Regions from separate parts of the Streptomyces sp. NBC_00236 genome, predicted to be linked through region 2. Evidence: riboswitches for the same ligand, from Rfam matches in the RefSeq annotation. Region 2 holds a riboswitch; the other holds the start of a gene.

Region 1 (10,838 bases), 5.1 Mb from region 2:
ATGCTGAGAACACCGACGGGCGGTGCCGGACACGGCACCGCCACCGCCGACGACCGCCCGATGAGCATCGGCACGGTGCTCCTGCAACTGCGGGACGAGTTTCCCGAAGTCACCATCTCCAAGATCCGATTCCTGGAGGCCGAGGGGCTCGTAGAACCGCAGCGGACCCCTTCCGGTTACCGGAAGTTCCGTCCGGACGACGTCGAGCGGCTGGCTCAGGTCCTCCGGATGCAGCGGGACCACTATCTTCCGCTGAGGGTCATCCGGGAGCACCTGGACGCTCTCGCCCGGGGCGAGCAGGTGACCCTGCCGGCTCCGGGCGGTGAGCCGGACACGGCCGACCACGGCTGGAGCGGCGCACCAGGCCGGGCCACCGCTGCCCGCATCGGCCGTGCCGAGCTCCTCGCGGCCGCGGAGGTGACCGAGAGCGACCTCGATGCCTGGGAGTCGTACGGTCTGGTCGCGCCGTCGCCGGAGGGCGGCTACGACGCCGCGACGGTCACCATCGCCAGGCTTGTGGCGGATCTGGGGCGATTCGGTCTCGAACCGCGTCATCTGCGTGCGATGCGAGGGGCCGCCGACCGGGAGGCCGGGCTGATCGAGCAGGTCGTCGCGCCCCTGCGCCGACACCGGAATCCGCAGACCAGAGCACATGCGGAGGCCACCGCGAAGGAGCTTGCAGAGCTGTCCGTACGGCTGCACTCGGCCCTCGTCCAGAGCGCTCTGCGGATCCGTCTCCACTGATCGAGGTGGGGCCCGACTACCCAAACCTGCCGAGCACGTCCTAGGGTTGCTGTGTGAACGAGCTCGACGTTGTGGGTGTCCGGGTGGAAATGCCCTCCAACCAACCGATCGTGCTCCTGCGTGAAGTGGGAGGCGACCGGTACCTCCCCATTTGGATCGGTCCTGGTGAGGCGACCGCGATCGCCTTCGCCCAGCAGGGCATGGCTCCTGCCAGGCCGCTGACCCATGATCTCTTCAAGGATGTGCTCGAGGCCGTGGGCCAGGAGCTCACCGAGGTCCGGATCACGGATCTGCGCGAAGGGGTCTTCTACGCGGAGCTGGTCTTCGCCAGTGGAGTCGAAGTGAGCGCGCGGCCTTCCGATGCCATAGCGCTCGCCCTGCGCACCGGCACGCCGATCTACGGCAGTGACGGGGTGCTCGACGATGCGGGAATCGCGATTCCCGACGAGCAGGAGGACGAGGTGGAGAAGTTCCGCGAGTTCCTCGACCAGATCTCGCCGGAGGACTTCGGTACGAACAGCCAGTGACGTCCCAAGGGGACCCCGCCAGCGCATCCGAGAAGCCTTTCCCGGTCGTGAGTCACGGGAAACCACCCTCAGGGTGATTATCACTCGGCGTGCCGAGTGTGGCGATCGTTGACGCACCCCGGGTGACTGCCTACCTTCGAGTGGGCAGGTCAAGGACGGAGGTCGGCGTGAGAAGCAGCGGCGACGGTACGGCAGTGGGTGGGCCGTATCCGCAGCAGGGGAGTACAGCCGGCCACACCATCAGGCAACCGGCTGCGCCGGATGCGGTGGCGGGGGACGGCGTGAAATCGGCCGACGAGATCGGTTACCGAGGGCCGACGGCATGCGCGGCGGCGGGGATCACCTACCGGCAGCTCGACTACTGGGCCCGCACGGGCCTGGTGGAGCCGAGCGTCCGCCCGGCCTACGGGTCGGGCACACAGCGGCTCTACAGCTTCCGGGACGTCGTCCTGCTGAAGATCGTGAAGCGTTTCCTCGATACCGGGGTCGCCCTTCAGAACATCCGCACCACCGTGCAGCATCTGCGGGCCCGCGGCTTCCAGGATCTCGAGCGCATGACGCTGATGAGTGACGGAGCGACCGTGTACGAGTGCTCCTCGCCCGCGGAGGTCGTCGAACTGCTCCAAGGGGGCCAGGGGGTCTTCGGCATCGCCGTAGGGGTGGTGTGGCGGGACGTGGACGCCGCGCTCTCGCAGCTGCACGGCGAGCGGGTGGACACGGGCGAGACGCTGATCGGGAACAACCCCACCGACGAGCTGGCCCGCCGCCGCAACCGGGCGGGCTGACCGGGTGGGAGGGCGGCCGCGCCCCGGGAAACCGGGGTGCGCCGGCCCCTGTGACAGGGCGACTGTCAGTGCCGTAGGGCACCATCGATTGATGTGAGAGCCGCGCCCACCATCCTGCATCTGGACATGGATGCCTTCTACGCGTCCGCGGAGCAGGCGGCGAAGCCGAGCCTGCGGGGCAAGCCGGTCGTGGTGGGCGGACTCGGCCCTCGTGGAGTCGTCGCCACCGCCTCCTACGAGGCACGTCGGTTCGGGGTGCATTCGGCGATGCCGATGGCGCAGGCCAGAAGGCTGGCGCCGAACGCGGCCTACCTGGTGCCGCGCTTCACGCTCTACCGGACCGTGAGCGACCAGGTCATGGAGCTGCTGGGCCGCCTCTCGCCCCTGGTGGAGCCGCTCAGCCTCGACGAGGCCTTCGTCGACCTGGAGGCGGGCGGGACCGCGGACGACACGGCCTCGGCCATGGAGATCGGCGAGCAGCTGCGCGCGGCGATCGAGGCGGTCACGGGGCTCAGCGGCTCGGTCGGCCTCGCGGGCTCCAAGATGCTGGCGAAGATCGCCTCCGAGGAGGCCAAACCCAACGGGATCCTGCTGATAGAGCCGGGCACGGAGCGCGCGCTGCTCGCACCCATGCCGGTGCGCACCCTGCCCGGCGTGGGCCCCGCCACCGCTGACCATCTCCGCCGCGCCGGGATGACCACGGTCAACGACCTCGCCGAGGCGGGCGAGGCGGAGCTCGTAAGGCTGCTGGGCAAGGCGCACGGCGCCTCCCTGCACCGCATGGCGTCCGGGCACGACGACCGGCCGGTGGTCGCCGAGCGCGATGCCAAATCGGTCTCCGTCGAGGACACCTTCGACACGGATCTCCACGACCGGGTCCGGGTGCGGACCGAGGTGGAGCGACTGGCCGACCGCTGCGTCCACCGGCTGAGGGCCGCCGGACGGTCAGGACGCACGGTGGTGCTGAAGGTGCGGCGCTACGACTTCTCGACGCTCACCCGTTCGGAGACGCTCCGCGGGCCCACGGACGACCCCTCGGTCGTGAGAGAGGCCGCTGCGCGGCTCCTGGAGGCGGTGGACACGACCGGGGGCGTGCGCCTGCTCGGCGTCGGCGTCACCGGCCTCGCCGACTTCACCCAGGAGGATCTGTTCGCCCAGGCAGCCGGTGAGCGGATGGCCGCCGAGCTCCCGGACGTCGCGGCGCCGGGCGCGCACGCCGACGCGGACGACGGAGGGCCGGAGAGCGAGGAACCCGCGCACGAGAGCCCGGAGCAGCTTGCCGCACGGCGCTGGCCGGCCGGGCACGACGTACGTCACGAGACGTACGGGCACGGCTGGGTGCAGGGAAGCGGGGTCGGCCGGGTGACGGTGCGGTTCGAGGAGCCGGAATCGGCGCCCGGCAGGGTCCGCACGTTCCGTATCGACGATCCGGAACTGCAGCCCGCCGATCCGCTGCCGCTCGTGCGGAACCCGGTGGACTACTCGTCCTGGCCGGCCAGCTTGCCGAAGTCACGGTCCGCAGCGCTCTCGACGGGTGCCGCCGAGTCCAGACCGTAGTGCCGGTAGAGCTGGAGCTCCTGTTCCGGCGAGAGATGGCGGCCGACCCCGAAGTCGGGTGCGTCCTTGATCAGGGCACGGTCGAAGGGGATGCGCAGCGTGTCCTCGACGAATTCGCTGGGCTCCAGCGGGACGAAGGCGTCCCGGCTGAACAGTCCGGTACGCACGGCCGCCCATTCGGGCACACCCGTCGCGTCGTCGAGGTACACCTCGTCCACGGTTCCGATCTTGGTGCCCTTGCGGTCGAACGCCTTGCGGCCGATCAGGCTGCGCGGATCGATGTCGGTCTGCACGGTCCCTCCCACGGGTCGTGGCTGCTCCACAGGCACTACAGAAGTGCAGATTCGTGGCGTCGGCCACTCGAGATCTCCTTCGCATACCCCGCTGGTAGGCTGGCCATGGCTGCTGACCCCGTGCGGGAGAGTCCTCCGGAGGAAAACCGGAGGGCGCCGAAGGAGCAAATCCTCCCCGGAATCTCTCAGGCCCCCGTACCGCACGGACGAGGTCACTCTGGAAAGCAGGGCGGGTTCCGCACGGCCACGGCCGGGCCGGAACCCATCCTCACCGACGGTGAAAGCCGGTGCGCCCCGTGGGCACCGGTGAAGCTCTCAGGTTGAGATGACAGAGGGGGAGGCCGTTCGGGCACCCCGCGCCGTGGTGCCCCTCGCAGGTCGTGACAGACCAGGAGGCCTCCATCATGACCCCCCGTCGCACTTCGCTCTCCCAGCTGGAACAGGGAATCCCGTTCGAGCAGCGCCACATCGGTCCCGATGCCGAGGCACAGGCGAAGATGCTCGCCCAGGTCGGTTACGGCTCGCTCGTCGAGCTCACCGCCGCCGCGGTGCCCGATGTGATCAGGAGTGCCGAGGCCCTGAACCTGCCGGCCGCCCGGACCGAGGCCGAGGTCCTCGCCGAGCTACGCCTGCTCGCCGACCGCAACCAGGTCCTGGCCCCGATGATCGGGCTCGGCTACTACGGGACGTTCACCCCGCCGGTGATCCTCCGCAACGTGATGGAGAACCCCGCCTGGTACACGGCCTACACGCCGTACCAGCCCGAGATCTCCCAGGGGCGCCTCGAAGCCCTCCTGAACTTCCAGACCATGGTCGCCGAGCTCACCGGGCTGCCCACCTCCGGCGCCTCGCTGCTCGACGAGGGCACCGCCGCGGCCGAGGCCATGGCACTGGCCCGGCGCGTCGGCAAGGTCAAGAACGGCGTCTTCCTGGTCGACGCGGACACCCTCCCGCAGACCGTCGCCGTCATCGAGACGCGTGCCGAGCCGACCGGTGTCGAGGTCGTCGTCGCCGACCTCACCGACGGGATCCCGGCCGAGCTCGCCGAGCGCGGCGTCTTCGGCGTGCTGCTGCAGTACCCGGGCGCCTCCGGAGCCGTACGGGACATCAAGCCCGTCATCGAGCAGGCCCACGAGCTCGGCGCCATCGTCACGGTGGCCGCCGACCTGCTCGCCCTCACCCTGCTCACGTCCCCCGGAGACCTGGGCGCGGACATCGCCGTCGGCACCACACAGCGCTTCGGCGTGCCGATGGGCTTCGGCGGACCGCACGCCGGCTTCATGGCGGTGCGCGAGAAGTTCGCGCGCAGCCTCCCGGGCCGTCTCGTCGGTGTCTCCGTGGACGCGGACGGCAACAAGGCGTACCGGCTGGCCCTGCAGACCCGCGAGCAGCACATCCGCCGCGAGAAGGCCACCAGCAACATCTGCACCGCACAGGTGCTGCTCGCCGTGATGGCCGGCATGTACGCCGTCTACCACGGCCCCGACGGGCTCCGGACGATCGCCCGGCGCACCCACCGCTACGCCGCCATCCTGGCCGAGGGCCTGCGGGCCGCCGGTGTCGACGTGGTGACCGGTGCCCACTTCGACACGCTCACCGTCCGGGTTCCGGGCAAGGCCTCCGCGGTCGTCGCCGACGCCCGTGACCGTGGGGTCAACCTGCGGCTCGTCGACGGCGACCTCGTCTCGCTCGCCTGCGACGAGACCACGACCCGCGCCCAGATCGCGGCCGTCTGGGCGGCCTTCGGCGCCGAGGGCGACATCGAGGCGCTGGACGCCACGACCGCCGACGCACTGCCCGAGGGGCTGCTGCGCACCGACGCGTACCTGACCCACCCGGTCTTCCACCAGCACCGTTCCGAGACCGCGATGCTGCGCTACCTGCGCAAGCTCGCCGACCGTGACTACGCGCTGGACCGCGGCATGATCCCGCTCGGTTCCTGCACCATGAAGCTGAACGCGACCGCCGAGATGGAGTCGATCACCTGGCCCGAGTTCGGCGCACTGCACCCCTTCGCGCCGGCCGAGCAGGCCGAGGGCTTCCTGACACTCATCCGTGAGCTGGAGGAGCGTCTGGCCGAGGTCACCGGCTACGACGCGGTGTCCATCCAGCCGAACGCCGGCTCGCAGGGCGAGTTCGCGGGGCTGCTGGCCGTGCGCGCGTACCACCGCGCCAATGGCGACGAGGGCCGCACTGTCTGTCTGATCCCGTCCTCCGCGCACGGGACCAACGCCGCGAGCGCCGTGATGGCCGGGATGAAGGTCGTCGTGGTGAAGACCGCCGACGACGGCGAGGTCGACATCGAGGACCTCCGCGCCAAGATCGCGCAGCACCGCGACGAGCTCGCCGTGCTCATGATCACCTACCCGTCCACGCACGGTGTCTTCGAGGAGCACGTCGCCGACATCTGCGGCGAGGTGCACGACGCCGGCGGGCAGGTGTACGTCGACGGAGCCAACCTCAACGCGCTGGTGGGCCTCGCCAAGCCGGGACACTTCGGCGGCGACGTCTCGCACCTGAACCTGCACAAGACCTTCTGCATCCCGCACGGCGGCGGCGGTCCCGGTGTCGGTCCCGTGGGTGTGCGCGCGCACCTGGCGCCGTACCTCCCGAACCACCCGCTGCAGCCCGCCGCCGGTCCGGAGACCGGTGTCGGACCGATCTCGGCCGCTCCGTGGGGCTCGGCCGGCATCCTCCCGATCTCGTGGGCCTACGTACGCCTGATGGGTGGCGAGGGGCTGAAGCGTGCGACGCAGGTCGCCGTCCTCGCGGCCAACTACATCGCCAAGCGGCTGGAGCCGCACTACCCGATCCTGTACAACGGCCCGGCGGGACTGGTCGCGCACGAGTGCATCGTGGATCTGCGGCCCATCTCGAAGGCGACCGGCGTCAGCATCGACGACGTCGCCAAGCGCCTCATCGACTACGGCTTCCACTCGCCGACCATGTCGTTCCCCGTCGCGGGCACGCTCATGATCGAGCCGACCGAGAGCGAGGACCTTGCTGAGCTGGACCGGTTCTGCGACACGATGATCGCCATTCGCGGCGAGATCGAGAAGGTCGCCTCGGGCGAGTGGAGTGCGGACGACAACCCGCTGGGCAACGCCCCGCACACCGCGGCCGCGCTGGGCGGGGAGTGGGAGCACGCCTACAGCCGCGAGGTGGCCGTCTTCCCGGCCGGGGTCTCGGCTGCCGACAAGTACTGGCCTCCGGTGCGCCGGATCGACGGCGCGTTCGGTGACCGCAACCTCGTCTGCTCCTGCCCGCCGCTGGAGGAGTACGACAACTGACGCCGAATCACAGGGCGTGACGCGGAGACGCGTGGGGGCCGGTGCGGAGAACTCTCCGGGCCGGCCCCTTTTCCGTACGGCCGTTCAGGCCGCCTTCACCACCCGGCCCGTTCCCAGCGGCCGGTGCGGGGCGATGATCTGCCCGTCCGGGAGCAGCTCACCGGTGTCCTCGAAGAGCAGGACGCCGTTGCACAGCAGGCTCCAGCCCTGTTCCGGGTGGTGCGCCACAAGGCGGGCGGCTTCCCGGTCGGCGGAGTCGGCTGTCGGGCAGGCTGGCTGGTGCTGACACATGGCTGGGTTCTTTCGCTGCGTTGAGTTGAGTGTCCTGCGGCTTGAAGAGGTGTTCATGGCCGCCCCCCGTATCGATCGGTCCGGTCCCAGTGTTGCCCCACGGACGTCGATCCGCAGGGATTTCGCAGCAGCGCTTCTTCTCCTCTCATGACGCATCACCCGCCCGGACGGTTCAACGCAACTGCACTGTCACTTCGGGTGGTTCGGGGTGGCCGGATGGGGCTAGTCCGGATGGGCAGGAGGGGCCCCCACTTGATGGCACTGTGCCCCGCCACCGGATCCGGTGGCGGGGCACAGTGCCATCAAGTGGGGGGAGCCGGGGCTCAGGCGGGGGAGCCGAGCAGGGGGCCGGGGCCGGGTGCGATACGGGTGGTGATCACGGGGAGCAGATCAGCGACCCGGTGCGGACGGTGTGCCGCGATGCCCGGTGGGGCGGGAGCCAGCGGTACCAGCAGATCGGCCGGGGCGGGGGACCCGCCGGACGCGTCGGCCCCGGTGTCCCCGTGCAGCCACAGCGCCAGCATGTAGAGCTCGGGGATGGACAGCAGCCTCGGCTGGTACGGCGTCGCCGCCGCTTCCGCGTGGCGCAGGGCGAGTTCGGTCGAGGCGATGTACGGGCCTTCGAAGAAGTGCGAGAAGGCCCAGCCGTCGGGGGTGAGCATCGTGTCCGCCGCCGCGACGGCCCGCTCCGTACTGCGGATCAGGAAGCGCCATCCGGTGAGCCTGGTCGTGGGCGCCGGCCCGTCCCGGCCGATGCGGTCCAGCACATGGACGGGGAGCGGGTGTTCGGGGCTCAGCGGTCCCTGGACGGCTCGCAGAGCGGGGGTGCGGGCCTCGCGGACCGCGGTCGGTGAACCGAGCGCCGCGAGAACGCTGCGCAGAGCGGGCGCGGGAGCCGGGGGTACATGCAGCGGCATAGTGGGTCGCCTCTCACTTCGGAGACACGGTGGAGCGTGGGCGGGTGCAGACGGCGCTGTCGGCGTGCGGGGCCAGAGGAGGCCGGTGACTGGGCCGGTGCGTCAACTCTCTGCCTCGTCCGCGGAGTTTATACGACACGTGTTCACGCGGTGTTTCCACTAGCCGCCACGGCTATTGCCGGCAAGGCGGTATCCGGACTTAATTATGCGGAGATTATGCTGATTCGGTGTGAGCGGCGCAGCCACCGCCTCGGGTTTTTCCCGCGCAGCGGTAGGCTGAAACGTGTCGCTGCTTTCCCTGCGTGCCGTCCAGGGAATCTGTGCACTGCTTCATGCCGAGTGAATGTGCCCCGGGCCTCAGCCGTCAGATTAGCGGGTGCGCGGCGCCCGTGGGGCGTTATGGATCTCGTTGCCTGGGCATTATCGACCGTGACGCGAGCGGCCTGGGCCGCGGGCTGCCCACTCGAGGAGGGATACTTCGATGGGGGAGAAGGTCGTTGCGGGCGCCTTTGACCTGTCCGACCGGCAGAAGTACCGGAGGAAACTCCATCAGTGCCTGGAGGGGCTGGGGAGGCTCCTGGCGGAGCGGAGGTTCGACCGGCCGCGCAACCTCATGGGCATGGAGATCGAACTGAATCTGGCGGGCGCCGACGGTATGCCGAAGATGTTGAATGGACAGGTTCTGGATCGCATCGCCAGCCGTGATTTCCAGACGGAACTGGGGATGTTCAATCTCGAAGTGAACATAGTTCCACATAATCTTTCAGGCCGTGTTCTCGATCAACTGGCCGAGGAGCTGAGAACGGGTCTCGGATATGCCGACCGGAAGGCTGCCGAGGTCGATGCCGGGATCATGATGATCGGAATACTTCCCACCCTCGGACGCGAGGACATGGTCCGGTCCAACCTCTCCGATGTCGACCGCTACGCGCTGCTGAACGATCAAATGGTGGCGGCGCGCGGCGAGGATTTCTCCCTGGATATCGAGGGCGTGGAGCGACTGGTCTGCACCTCGGGGTCGATCACACCGGAGGCCGCCTGCACCTCGGTACAGCTCCATCTGCAGGTGACCCCGGAACGCTTCGCCGACGTGTGGAACGCGGCCCAGGCCGTCGCCGCGGTCCAGGTGGCCCTGGGAGCCAACTCCCCCTTCCTGTTCGGCCGGGAGCTGTGGCGGGAGTCGCGGCCACCGCTCTTCCAGCAGGCGACGGACACCAGGCCGCCGGAACTGCAGAACCAAGGGGTGCGGCCGAGGACCTGGTTCGGTGAGCGGTGGGTCGACTCGGCCTACGAGCTCTTCGAGGAGAACCTCCGCTACTTTCCCCCGCTGCTGCCGATCTGTGACGAGGAGGATCCCCTGCGGGTCATCGACGAGGGAGGAGTGCCCGGGCTCCAGGAACTCGTCCTGCACAACGGCACGGTCTACCGGTGGAACCGTCCGGTCTACGGGCTGGCGGACGGCGTACCGCACCTGAGGGTGGAGAACCGGGTGCTTCCCGCGGGACCGACCGTCGCCGACGTGATCGCCAACACGGCGCTCTACTACGGGCTCGTACGGGCACTCGCGGAGGAATCCCGGCCGGTGTGGACCAGGATGCCCTTCACCGCCGCGGCCGAGAACTTCGAGACCGCCTGCCGCCAGGGCATCGATGCCGAGCTGCTCTGGCCCCGGCCCGGCCGCTCCGGCGGACTGACCCGGGTGCCGGCCGTCAAACTCGTGCGGGACGAGCTGCTGCCCCTGGCCGCCGCTGGCCTCGATGCCTGGAACATCGAGCCCGCGGACCGGGACCACTACCTGGGGATCATCGAGGAGCGCTGCAGGCGGCGGACGAACGGTGCGTCCTGGCAGGCCGACACCTATCACCGGGCGAGGGAGGTGGGGCTGGGGCGGGCCGAGGCGCTCGCCGCCATGACCCGGAGGTACGCCGAACTGATGCAGGCCGGCGAGCCCGTCCACACCTGGCCGGTGGACCTTCCCGCCCGGTGAGACGGGGCCGGCCGCGGCCGCCGGTCCGCCCGGGCCCGTGGAGGAACACGGGCCCGCGGCCCCGTCCGCCGCCCCGGCGCGTGACCTGGGCGGCGTGCGGTGCGAGCGCTACTCCCCGGCGCCGCCACCGCTCTGCCCCGCGGTCATGACGGCCTGCAGGATCACCGCCTGGATCTCCGCCGGGTCGCTGACCTGATAGCCGCCGCCACCGGTCACCTTCGCTATCTCATTGACCTCTTCGCGGTCCGCGTCGGGGCCGACCGCGATGGCGAGCAGCGGAACCGGGCGCTCCGGGTCGGTGATCTTCTTGAGTTCGGCGATCAGGGCGGACCGCGAGATGGAGCGGTCGTCCTGGTTCGAGCCGTCGGTGAGGATCACGACGGCGTTGAACTTGCCCTTCACGTACGTACGCTGCGCCTCCTTGTAAGCGGCCAGCGCGGTGTCGTA
Region 2 (10,838 bases):
TCGGGTCCGTCTTGGCGTCCCACTCCGGGTTGCGGACGAGCGTCGCGCCCTTGCTCTCGTCGTAGGCCGAGAACTTGTACGGACCCGAGGAGACCATCTTCTGCACGTAGCTGGCGCCCGTGTCGGCCTTCTGCTGGATCGGCGCCGTCTGCGAGAAGGCGGCGAGGTAGTCCATGTCGGCGAACGGCTTGTTCAGCTTGAAGACGATCGTCTGGTCGTCCGGGGTCTCGATGGACTTGAGGCCCTCGGGGGACTTGTCCTTGTACGGACCCTTGTACTTGTCGCCGCCCTCGAGGTAGGCCTTGAAGTACGTCGGGCCGTTGGACAGGGCCTCCGGCGCGAAGTTGGAGCGCTCGATGGCGTACTTGACGTCCTTCGAGGTGATCTCGGTGCCGTCCTCGAACTTCACGCCCTTGCGGAGCGTGTACGTCCAGGTCTTGGCGTCCGCGCTGGCCTTGCCGAGGCCGGTGGCCAGGTCGGGAACGACCTGCAGGCTCTCCTTGCCGGCGGCCGGCTTGAAGGTCACCAGCGAACGCGCGTACAGACGGGCGAAGTTCTGCACCCAGCCGTAGTACGTGTTACCGGGGTCCAGGGAGTCCGGGCCACTGGTGTGCTCGTACGTGACCGTCCCCCCCTTCTTGTCGCTCACGTTGACGATGCTCGACAGGCCGGCGTCCGCCTTGGCACTGCCGCCGCCACCGCCCTTGCCGCCGCTGTCCGAGTCGCTGCTGCACGCCGAGGCGCCGAGCGACACCGCTACGGCCACCGCTATGGCGGCTGCTGTCTTTCTGTTCTGCATGGTGAGGAAAGCCCCCTCGCTAGTCCAGTGCGGCATTGCCGCGATTACTTGCCACGAGGGTCGAGTGCGTCACGCAGCCCGTCCCCCAGCAGATTGAAGGCCAGCACGGTGATGAAGATCGCCATACCGGGGATGACCATGAACATCGGGTCCACCTCGTAGAGGTCGACCGCCTGGGTGAGCATGCCGCCCCAGGACGCCTGCGGCGGCGCGATACCCACGCCGAGGAACGACAGGGACGCCTCGAAGAGGATGTTCGTGGGGATCAGCAGCGTCGCGTACACGAGGATCGGCGCGATCAGGTTGGGCAGCAGCTCGCGGAAGAGGATGAACGGTCCGCGGGCGCCCAGCGACCTGGCCGCCTCGACGAACTCGCGCTCCCGGAGCGACAGGGTCTGTGCGCGGACGATGCGGCCGATGTACGGCCAGCTGAAGAAGCCGATCACGAAGATCAGGACCGCGATCCGCAGCGTGAGCCCTTCCATCCCGAAGGCGTTGCCCTGGAGGGAGGCGGAGATGGAGATCGCGAAGAGCAGCAGCGGGAAGGCGAGGAAGGTGTCCATCAGCCGGCTGATGACGCCGTCCACCCAGCCGCCGTAGAACCCCGCCACGACGCCCATGACGACACCGATGACGACGGACAGCAGCGTGGAGCCGACGGCGACCACGAGGGAGACCCAGGAGCCTTCGAGGATGCGCGCGAGGATGTCGCGGCCGGTCTGCGGCTCGACACCGAGCGGGTGGTCCAGGCTCATCCCGCCGAAGTCGCCCTTGGGCGCCAGCAGGACGGGGTCGACCAGGCTCTGGTTGAACGCGTTGGGGTCGAGCCCCAGGAGCGACTGGAGCGGCTTGGACAGGACGGCGGCGAGGATCAGCAGCACGACAACGATGCCACCGGCCATGGCCGCCTTGTCCCGCTTGAAGCGGGTCCAGGCGATGCGGCCGAGCGAGCGGCCTTCGATCTCCTTACGGCCTGCGCCTTCCAGCACCGCTTCGGGCTGTGCATCCGCCCTGGTGGTCTCGATAGGTGCCGTCATTGCGCTGGAGACCCCTCTCGGCCGGCGGTGGCCGGCCCATGACCGCCGCTGTAGCGGCTTCTTCATAACCTGAATCGTGCGACGGTGCGCGGCCGTACGGACCCTGCTCGTGAGTGGGGCGCGAAGGGCATGGAGCACCTGCTGTGTGGAGTCTTCAGCCACTTCGCGATCACCCGCCAGACCTGACGGGGAATGTTTGCTCAACCGTGATGCGGTCAGTGAGCTTCCGTTATCCGGACAGCTTGATCGAGTGAGCGGACCACTCGGCCGCTAATCCACCAGAACGGACATGACGCCCAACAGCCGCCATTGAGTGGCGATTGGGGTTACCGCGGCGGGCACCTTGTCCGGCGGAGGGCCGTTTGTCCGCCCCTGGGGCCGGGCCCGGGCGGGCCTAGTAGGCGCGCGGGGCGGGGCCGGGCGCCTGCGGGTAGCCGTAACCGGGAGCGACGGCCGCGCCCCGGCCGGCCGGGGCGTGCGGCTCGCGGTCGTAGAACGGACGGGAGTTGACGCGCAGCCACATCGCGACCGGGTCGTACTCGTCGGCCATCGCGACGGTGGACACCGGAAGTCCCTCCGGGACCGTGCCGATGGACTGCTGCATCATCGCCCGCACGGCGTCGACGGACGGGCCGCTCGTGTCGTACAGATCGAGACCGATGGCGAGGTACGCGACGCCGAGTGCGGGCTGCACCCAGGCACGGCGCAGCGAGCGGATCGCGGGGGTGTGGTGGGCGTGCTGCGTGAGCTGCGCGTAGAACTGCGGGATCTCGATGGCGGGCTCGCTGATCCGCAGCGGACCGGCGGGCATCCGGTCCAGGCCGGTGGCGATCCTGCGCAGGTCCAGCCAGGGAATGCCGACTCCGCCGCCCGGAGCGTGCGGATTCAGCCAGATGCCCCAGCGGTCGGGGAACAGGGCGCGGGCGATGTCGCGGCCGCTGACGACCTCGTGGTCGCGGTTCCAGCCGCTGGCGGAGAGCTCCTGGGCCGAAGTGACGCAGGGGGCGTAGCCGAGGCCCTCGATCTCCATGTTGCCGTACTGGGCGTCGGGCGAGCCGGCCCGGCCGTGCCAGAGCAGCATCCAGATCCGGTCGGCCGCCAGTGCCTGGAGGAGTGCCTCGTAAGCGTCGTAGCGCCCGGGCGTCACTTGGCGCAGCATGTGCTCGACCTGCCCGGCCGCCGCGCTGCCTGCCGCACTCACCCTGGGTCCCGCCCCTCTTCGATCCAACGTCTCGGCTGCCGCTCCCGGGCTCTCGGGGACGGCTCGGTGCCGAGGCACCAGCCATCAAACCAGCTTATGCGGCGGCCCTGACACCGACTTGACTCCGCGGGACCGGGCGCTCGTCCCGCGGCGCCGTGGCCCGTGCCGTACCGCTACTCGGCGGCGCGCTGATAGAAGGGCCGCACCCGTGCCCGCATCCAGTCGGCCACCGGGTCCTGAGCGACGTCGAGCAGCACGAGGTTGACCGGCCACGGCACCTCGACGCGCCCCAGGGCCCGTCCCAGGGCGTCCATCGGGGCGTTGCGTCCGGCACCGTCCCAGGTGGAGAACTCGACGCCGACGAAGAGGACGGGGTCACCGCCCTCGATGCTGGCGAGGGCCCGGCGGGCGCTGAGCACGACGCCGCTCTCCTCGAACTCGCCGGCCGCGGCGGAGAGGAAGTCGACGGGCTCCTCCTGCCAGTCCGGCTCGTACAGCCGGACCCGGCCGCCGCTGGCCGGCCCGTCCAGTACGGTGCGCCCGGCCCGGCAGAGCTCGGCGACGGCGGGTGGCGGCAGTGGCATGCCGACCGCGCCGCCCGGGTTCACCGCGATGCCGAGCTGCGGGGGCAGGCCCCGGGCGAACTCGCGTGCGGGGGCCACGGCGAACGACATGTGCGCGCCGACACAGGTGAGGAACTGGTGTTCGGAGCTGAACACGGGGACGTACGGGGCGCCCTCGACGTCCAGCGTCGGCAGATCCAGATCGGTGGCCTCCGGCGAGCCGCCGTTGGGCAGGGGCACCCAGAGGTGGCTGCGGCCGAGCACCTCCACCAGCCGGCCGCCCGCATCCGGGCTGCCGAGCGAGGCGCTCAGTACTTCTTCGAGCTCGTTGGCCGGCCATCCGCCCTGCGGATGGGGCCCGGCCGGTGCCGGAATGTCCACTGCTTCCCTCTCTCACCCCATGTCGTGCAGCAAGAGGTTAACGCCGCAGCCCCGGATACCCGCCAGTCGCACACGGGCTGTCCAGCCATCGGACAGGTCGTTTTCAGGCCTCACCCTGTGCGTCTGCGAATGTGATCCGCGCCAGCAGGCCCGCCGCTTCCCGGTCCAGCAGCACCGCCGAGGCGCAGCCGAGCGGCAGCAGGCCCGACTCGGTGTCCCGCAGCAGCCGCCCCACGGCCTTGCGGTGCCGGGCGAACGCGTACCCGGAGACTCCGCGTCCGCGCTCGCGCTGCCCCTGCCTCGCCGTCCGCGGGGTGACGTCGAGGAGGACGAGGTGCAGGGTGCGGCCGCGGCGCCGGGCGTCGCGGGCCAGCCAGCCGCGCACCCAGGCCTGGGTGCCGCAGTCGTGGACGACGACGGAGGCGCCGGACCGCAGCACCCGCCACAGCCCCCAGTAGTGGGCGACACGTACGAGCGGGCGGTAGAGGGCGTACGGGAGTAAGCGGGGCAGCCGGGCCGCCCAGCGGTCCCTGGTGTTCTGGGAGTCGATGGCGTGCGCCGAGACGGCCCGGGCGATGAGCGTCGACTTGCCGCTGCCCGGCAGCCCGGAGACCACCACCACATCTCCGGCCGCGAAGTGCAGGCCGCGCGGGCTGCGCCCGTCCCGCTGCCGCAGATCCCGTACGACGGGCGCGTGCGGGCCCACGATCTCCCTGGCCGGCGCCCCCGGCTGCGCGGGCAGTGCGCCGTGCGCGACCCCCGCGGTCGTCGCGTACCGCTGCAACGTCATCGCCCTCCCCCTGTCGGCTGACCCACACCTGCCCAAGAAGTGTAAAGAAAAGGTAATGCGGCACAACCGTCCGACCCGCCGGATCCCGCAGGAGACCGGCATCGGTACCGGCCCCCCACTCTCCCGCAATGCGTGCGATGATGACCCCGTCAACTGCATAAAGGCCGCTCGAATCCGCGCGGGAGAGTCCCGGCCCCCGTGCCGGGCGCCGAAGGAGCAAGATCCTCCCTTGAATCTCTCAGGCCCCGTACCGCGTGGATGAGGCAGATCTGAAAAGCGAGTCGCCCAGCGGCTCCACCCAAGGTGCAAGCCGAACCCCTGTGGGGTCTCTCGGCGAACCTCTCAGGTTCCGATGACAGATGGGGAGGGATCGTCCTCGTCGTCATGCCCTGGGAGCCTTTATCCATGAGCACCGCCCCCCGTCTCACCGCCCTCGATGCCCTGCACCGTTCGCTGGGCGCGACCATGACCGACTTCGCGGGCTGGGACATGCCGCTGCGGTACGCCAGTGAGCGCGACGAGCACAACGCCGTCCGCACGAAGGCCGGGCTCTTCGACCTCTCCCACATGGGCGAGATCACCGTCACCGGTCCCGAGGCCGTGGCGCTGCTGAACTTCGCGCTCGTCGGCAACATCGGCACCGTCTCCGTGGGCCGCGCCCGCTACACGATGATCTGCGCCGAGGACGGCGGCATCCTGGACGACCTGATCGTCTACCGGCTCGGTGAGACGGAGTACATGGTCGTCGCCAACGCCGGCAACGCCCAGATCGTGCTGGACGCGCTGACCGCGCGCGCCGAGGGCTTCGACGCCGAGGTCCGCGACGACCGCGACGCGTACGCGCTGCTCGCCGTCCAGGGCCCCGAGTCCCCCGCCATCCTGGCCGCCGTCACCGACGCCGATCTGGACGGTCTGAAGTACTACGCCGGGCTGCCGGGCACGGTCGCCGGGGTTCCCGCGCTCATCGCCCGTACCGGCTACACCGGCGAGGACGGCTTCGAGCTGTTCGTCGCGCCCGGGCACGCCGAGCAGCTGTGGAAGGCGCTCACCGAGGCCGGCGCCTCGCGTGGCCTGATCCCGTGCGGGCTCTCCTGCCGCGACACGCTGCGCCTGGAGGCCGGCATGCCGCTCTACGGACACGAGCTGACCACGGCGCTGACGCCGTTCGACGCCGGTCTGGGCCGGGTCGTGAAGTTCGAGAAGGAGGGCGACTTCGTCGGGCGCAAGGCCCTGGAGGCCGCCGCCCAGCGCGCCGAGACCGCCCCGCCCCGCAAGCTCGTCGGCCTGGTCGCCGAGGGCCGCCGGGTGCCGCGGGCCGGTTTCTCGGTCGTTGCGGACGGCCAGGTCATCGGCGAGGTCACCTCGGGTGCGCCCTCGCCCACGCTCGGCAAGCCGATCGCCATGGCGTACGTCGACGCCGCGCACGCCACGCCCGGCACCGAGGGCGTCGGCGTGGACATCCGGGGCAGCCACGAGCCGTACGAGGTCGTGGCGCTGCCGTTCTACAAGCGCCAGAAGTAGAACCACAGGGCGCGACGGGCGCTGCGTACGTGACGCAGTCCTGTCTCACACCGTAAGACCATCGTTCATCAGCACTCCCCCGCGTACAGGAGAATTCAGGTCATGAGCAACCCCCAGCAGCTGCGGTACAGCAAGGAGCACGAGTGGCTGTCGGCCGTCGAGGACGGTGTGGCCACGATCGGCATCACGGAGTACGCGGCCAACGCGCTCGGTGACGTCGTCTACGCCCAGCTTCCCGAGGTCGGTGACACGGTGACCGCGGGCGAGACCTGCGGCGAGCTGGAGTCGACCAAGTCGGTCAGCGACCTGTACTCGCCGGTGACCGGCGAGGTCACGGCCGCGAACCAGGACGTCGTGGACGACCCGTCCCTGGTGAACTCCGCTCCGTTCGAAGGCGGCTGGCTGTTCAAGGTACGCGTCACGGATGAGCCCGCCGATCTGCTCTCCGCCGACGAGTACACCGCGTTCTCCGGCAACTGAGACCCCAAGGGACCACCTGATGTCGCTTCTGAACTCCTCCCTCCACGAGCTGGACCCGGACGTCGCCGCCGCTGTCGACGCCGAGCTCCACCGTCAGCAGTCCACCCTCGAGATGATCGCCTCGGAGAACTTCGCTCCGGTCGCGGTCATGGAGGCCCAGGGCTCCGTCCTGACCAACAAGTACGCCGAGGGCTACCCCGGCCGCCGCTACTACGGCGGCTGTGAGCACGTCGACGTGGTCGAGCAGATCGCGATCGACCGCATCAAGGCGCTCTTCGGCGCCGAGGCCGCGAACGTGCAGCCGCACTCCGGTGCGCAGGCCAACGCCGCCGCGATGTTCGCGCTGCTGAAGCCGGGCGACACGATCATGGGCCTGAACCTGGCCCACGGCGGTCACCTGACCCACGGCATGAAGATCAACTTCTCCGGCAAGCTCTACAACGTGGTCCCGTACCACGTCGACGACACGGGCGTCGTGGACATGGCCGAGGTCGAGCGCCTCGCCAAGGAGTCCAAGCCGAAGCTGATCGTGGCCGGCTGGTCCGCCTACCCCCGCCAGCTCGACTTCGCCGCCTTCCGCCGCATCGCGGACGAGGTCGGCGCGTACCTGATGGTCGACATGGCGCACTTCGCCGGTCTGGTCGCCGCGGGCCTGCACCCCAACCCGGTGCCGCACGCCCACGTCGTCACCACCACCACGCACAAGACCCTCGGCGGTCCGCGCGGTGGTGTGATCCTCTCCACCCAGGAGCTCGCCAAGAAGATCAACTCGGCGGTCTTCCCGGGCCAGCAGGGCGGTCCGCTGGAGCACGTGATCGCGGCCAAGGCCGTCTCGTTCAAGGTGGCGGCGACCGAGGAGTTCAAGGAGCGCCAGCAGCGCACCCTGGACGGCGCCCGCATCCTGGCCGAGCGCCTGGTGCAGCCGGACGTCACCGAGGTCGGTGTCTCCGTCCTGTCCGGCGGTACGGACGTGCACCTGGTCCTCGTCGACCTGCGCAACTCCGAGCTGGACGGCCAGCAGGCCGAGGACCGGCTCCACGAGCTGGGCATCACGGTCAACCGCAACGCCATCCCCAACGACCCGCGGCCGCCCATGGTCACCTCGGGTCTGCGGATCGGCACGCCGGCGCTCGCCACCCGCGGTTTCCGGACGGAGGACTTCACCGAGGTCGCCGAGATCATCGCCTCGGCGCTGAAGCCGTCCTACGACGCGGACGACCTGAAGGCCCGCGTCGTCGCGCTCGCCGAGAAGTTCCCGCTGTACCCCGGTGTGAAGTAGCCGAACCGGCACATTTGCACTTCGGGGCGGGGCACCGCGCACACTGAACAGTGAGCGCGGTGCCCCATCCCTTGTCCTCGCTCTTCGGGCCCACCCCGCCCGTACCGCACCACCCGGCAGACAACGGCGTCTACCAACCCTTAGGAGTCACCCCGTGGCCATCTCGGTCTTCGACCTGTTCTCGATCGGCATCGGCCCGTCCAGCTCCCATACGGTCGGCCCCATGCGCGCGGCCCGTATGTTCGCACGCCGGCTGAAGAACGAGGGCCTGCTGGCCCACACCGCCTCGATACGCGCCGAACTCTTCGGCTCGCTCGGCGCCACCGGCCACGGCCACGGCACCCCCAAGGCCGTGCTGCTCGGCCTGGAGGGCGAGTCCCCCCGTACCGTCGACGTCGAGACGGCCGACGACCGGGTCGAGGCGATCCGCACCACCGGCCGGATCAACCTCCTCGGCATGCACGAGATCGCCTTCGACGCCGACAAGCAGCTGGTCCTGCACCGCCGCAAGAGGCTTCCGTACCACGCCAACGGCATGACCGTCTTCGCGTACGACCACGAGGGCGCCCCGCTCCTGGAGAAGACGTACTACTCGGTCGGCGGCGGCTTCGTCGTGGACGAGGACGCGGTGGGCGAGGACCGGATCGTCCCCGACGACACGGCGCTCAGGCACCCCTTCCGCACCGGCGACGAGCTGCTGCGCCTCGCCCGGGACACGGGTCTGTCGATCTCCTCCCTGATGCTGGAGAACGAGCGCGCCTGGCGCACCGAGGACGAGATCCGCGCCGGGCTGCTCGACATCTGGCGCGCCATGCAGGCGTGCGTCTCCCGCGGCATGTCCCGCGAGGGCATCCTGCCGGGCGGCCTCAAGGTCCGGCGCCGCGCCGCGAACACCGCCCGCCAGCTGCGCGCCGAGGGCGACCCGCAGACCCACGCGATGGAGTGGATCACCCTCTACGCGATGGCGGTCAACGAGGAGAACGCCGCGGGCGGACGGGTGGTCACCGCCCCGACGAACGGCGCGGCCGGCATCATCCCGGCGGTGCTGCACTACTACATGAACTTCGCGGCCGGCGGCGCCACCGAGGCGGAGAAGGACGACAGCATCGTCCGCTTCCTCCTGGCGGCCGGCGCCATCGGCATGCTGTTCAAGGAGAACGCCTCCATCTCCGGCGCCGAGGTCGGCTGCCAGGGCGAGGTCGGCTCCGCCTGCTCGATGGCCGCGGGCGCCCTCGCCGAGGTCCTGGGCGGCACTCCGGAACAGGTCGAGAACGCCGCGGAGATCGGCATGGAGCACAACCTCGGCCTGACCTGCGACCCGGTCGGCGGCCTCGTCCAGATCCCGTGCATCGAGCGCAACGGCATGGCGGCGGTGAAGGCCGTCACCGCGGCGAAGATGGCGCTGCGCGGCGACGGCAGCCACAAGGTCTCCCTCGACAAGGTCATCAAGACCATGAAGGAGACGGGTGCCGACATGAGCGTCAAGTACAAGGAGACCGCCCGTGGCGGCCTCGCGGTGAACATCATCGAGTGCTAGGAGGATGGGCCCTGACCAGTGCTTTTCCATCTCAGCGCTGGTCGGGGCCATCCCTGTTTACGCGGCGGAAGGCCCCTGGCACCTCCCTGGGACAGGGGTGGAGGTCCATGGTCGGCCAGGCCCGCTTCGACCACGCCGTCTCCGCGTGAACATCATCCCGCCCGGCGAAGCCGTCGCCCGCCACGCGAGCAGGCTCCCGGCCGCGGCCGGACCGCACGGCCACAAGCACGCCCCGGACGCCATCGTGGCCATCAAGGTCTGACGGGGCAGGCGGGGCGGGGGCCGGCACGATGCCCCGGCTCCCGCCCCGTCTGTGTGGACTACGACCAGCGGCGGAGTGCCGCCCGCGCGGGCAGCGTCATCGCGAGCAGGGTCAGGCCGCCGGCGGCTGCGGCAAAGGATCCGTACAGGAGCGGTGGTACGTAGGGTGCCTCACCGGTCATGCCGTGCATCATCGGGATCAGTGTGGCCGCGGCGATCGCCGTGCCGAGGGCGACGCCCACCGTGGAGACCAGCAGGCTCTCCCAGCGGAGCATCTGCAGGACCTGGCGCCGGGTGGAGCCGATGAGGCGCAGGGTGCCCAGTTCGCGGCGGCGGTCCAGGACCGTCATCACGAGCGTGTTGACGGCGGCGACGGCGGCGAAGCCGCCGAGGACCGCGGCCATCATGTAGTTGGACCAGGCGCCCAGCTTCGCGTCGAGACCCTGCTCGGTGGCGTAGCCGGAGGCGTCGGTGACCGCGCCCAGGGCGGTGAGCGACTTCGCCGAGCCGCCGCGTACCAGCAGCGTGCTGTCGAAGGCCGAGGTGACGTGCCCGGCCAGGGACGGCCGGTCCATGGTCACCGTGGCCAGGCCGAGACCGCGGCCGTAGACCGCGACGATCTCGGGGGCGGTCTTCGTGCCGTCCGGGAGGTAGAGCGGGAGCCGGTCGCCGACACCGGCGTCCGCCGAGTCCGCCAGGGTCCTGTCGATGGCGATGCGGCCCTTGCCGAGCCGGTCGAGGCTGCCTTCTCGTACGTCCAGGTCCTGCACCTTCGCGAGCTCGGCGCCGGAACCGGTGACGCCCTGGACCGCCGCGCCCTGCAGCGCCTTGAACTCCCCGGAGCCGACCGGCACCAGCACCTGGGTGTTCAGCAGTCCGACGGCCGTCTCCACACCCGGCGCGCGGGCGGCCAGGGCCGCCGCGTCGACCGGGAGCCCGGCGGGGTCCGTGACCACGTGGTCCGCGGTGATGCCCGCCCGCAACTGCTT

What was found. A riboswitch is a leader RNA that binds a small molecule or an ion and turns the genes downstream of it on or off. The one in region 2 is predicted to bind glycine.
Region 1: linked by a shared signal. The riboswitch ahead of gcvP (aminomethyl-transferring glycine dehydrogenase) and the one ahead of gcvT (glycine cleavage system aminomethyltransferase GcvT) in region 2 are both predicted to bind glycine.

Annotation. Positions count from the first base shown of each region.
Region 1 covers NZ_CP108100.1:964,587-975,424, reverse strand. The annotation lists gene ftsR (transcriptional regulator FtsR) at 1-744, shown strand; gene OG446_RS04275 (bifunctional nuclease family protein) at 798-1,271, shown strand; gene OG446_RS04270 (MerR family transcriptional regulator) at 1,439-2,056, shown strand; gene OG446_RS04265 (DNA polymerase IV) at 2,150-3,613, shown strand; gene OG446_RS04260 (PRC-barrel domain-containing protein) at 3,535-3,906, opposite strand; glycine riboswitch at 4,020-4,117, shown strand; gene gcvP (aminomethyl-transferring glycine dehydrogenase) at 4,311-7,196, shown strand; gene OG446_RS04250 (DUF5999 family protein) at 7,281-7,487, opposite strand; gene OG446_RS04245 (hypothetical protein) at 7,811-8,404, opposite strand; gene OG446_RS04240 (glutamate-cysteine ligase family protein) at 8,886-10,391, shown strand; gene OG446_RS04235 (substrate-binding and VWA domain-containing protein) at 10,500-10,838, opposite strand, start outside.
Region 2 covers NZ_CP108100.1:6,044,950-6,055,787, reverse strand. The annotation lists gene OG446_RS27200 (ABC transporter substrate-binding protein) at 1-799, opposite strand, end outside; gene OG446_RS27195 (ABC transporter permease) at 844-1,836, opposite strand; gene OG446_RS27190 (enhanced serine sensitivity protein SseB C-terminal domain-containing protein) at 2,231-3,037, opposite strand; gene OG446_RS27185 (enhanced serine sensitivity protein SseB) at 3,211-3,981, opposite strand; gene OG446_RS27180 (AAA family ATPase) at 4,085-4,771, opposite strand; glycine riboswitch at 4,941-5,034, shown strand; gene gcvT (glycine cleavage system aminomethyltransferase GcvT) at 5,177-6,292, shown strand; gene gcvH (glycine cleavage system protein GcvH) at 6,395-6,772, shown strand; gene glyA (serine hydroxymethyltransferase) at 6,792-8,051, shown strand; gene OG446_RS27160 (L-serine ammonia-lyase) at 8,206-9,588, shown strand; gene OG446_RS27150 (FtsX-like permease family protein) at 9,909-10,838, opposite strand, start outside.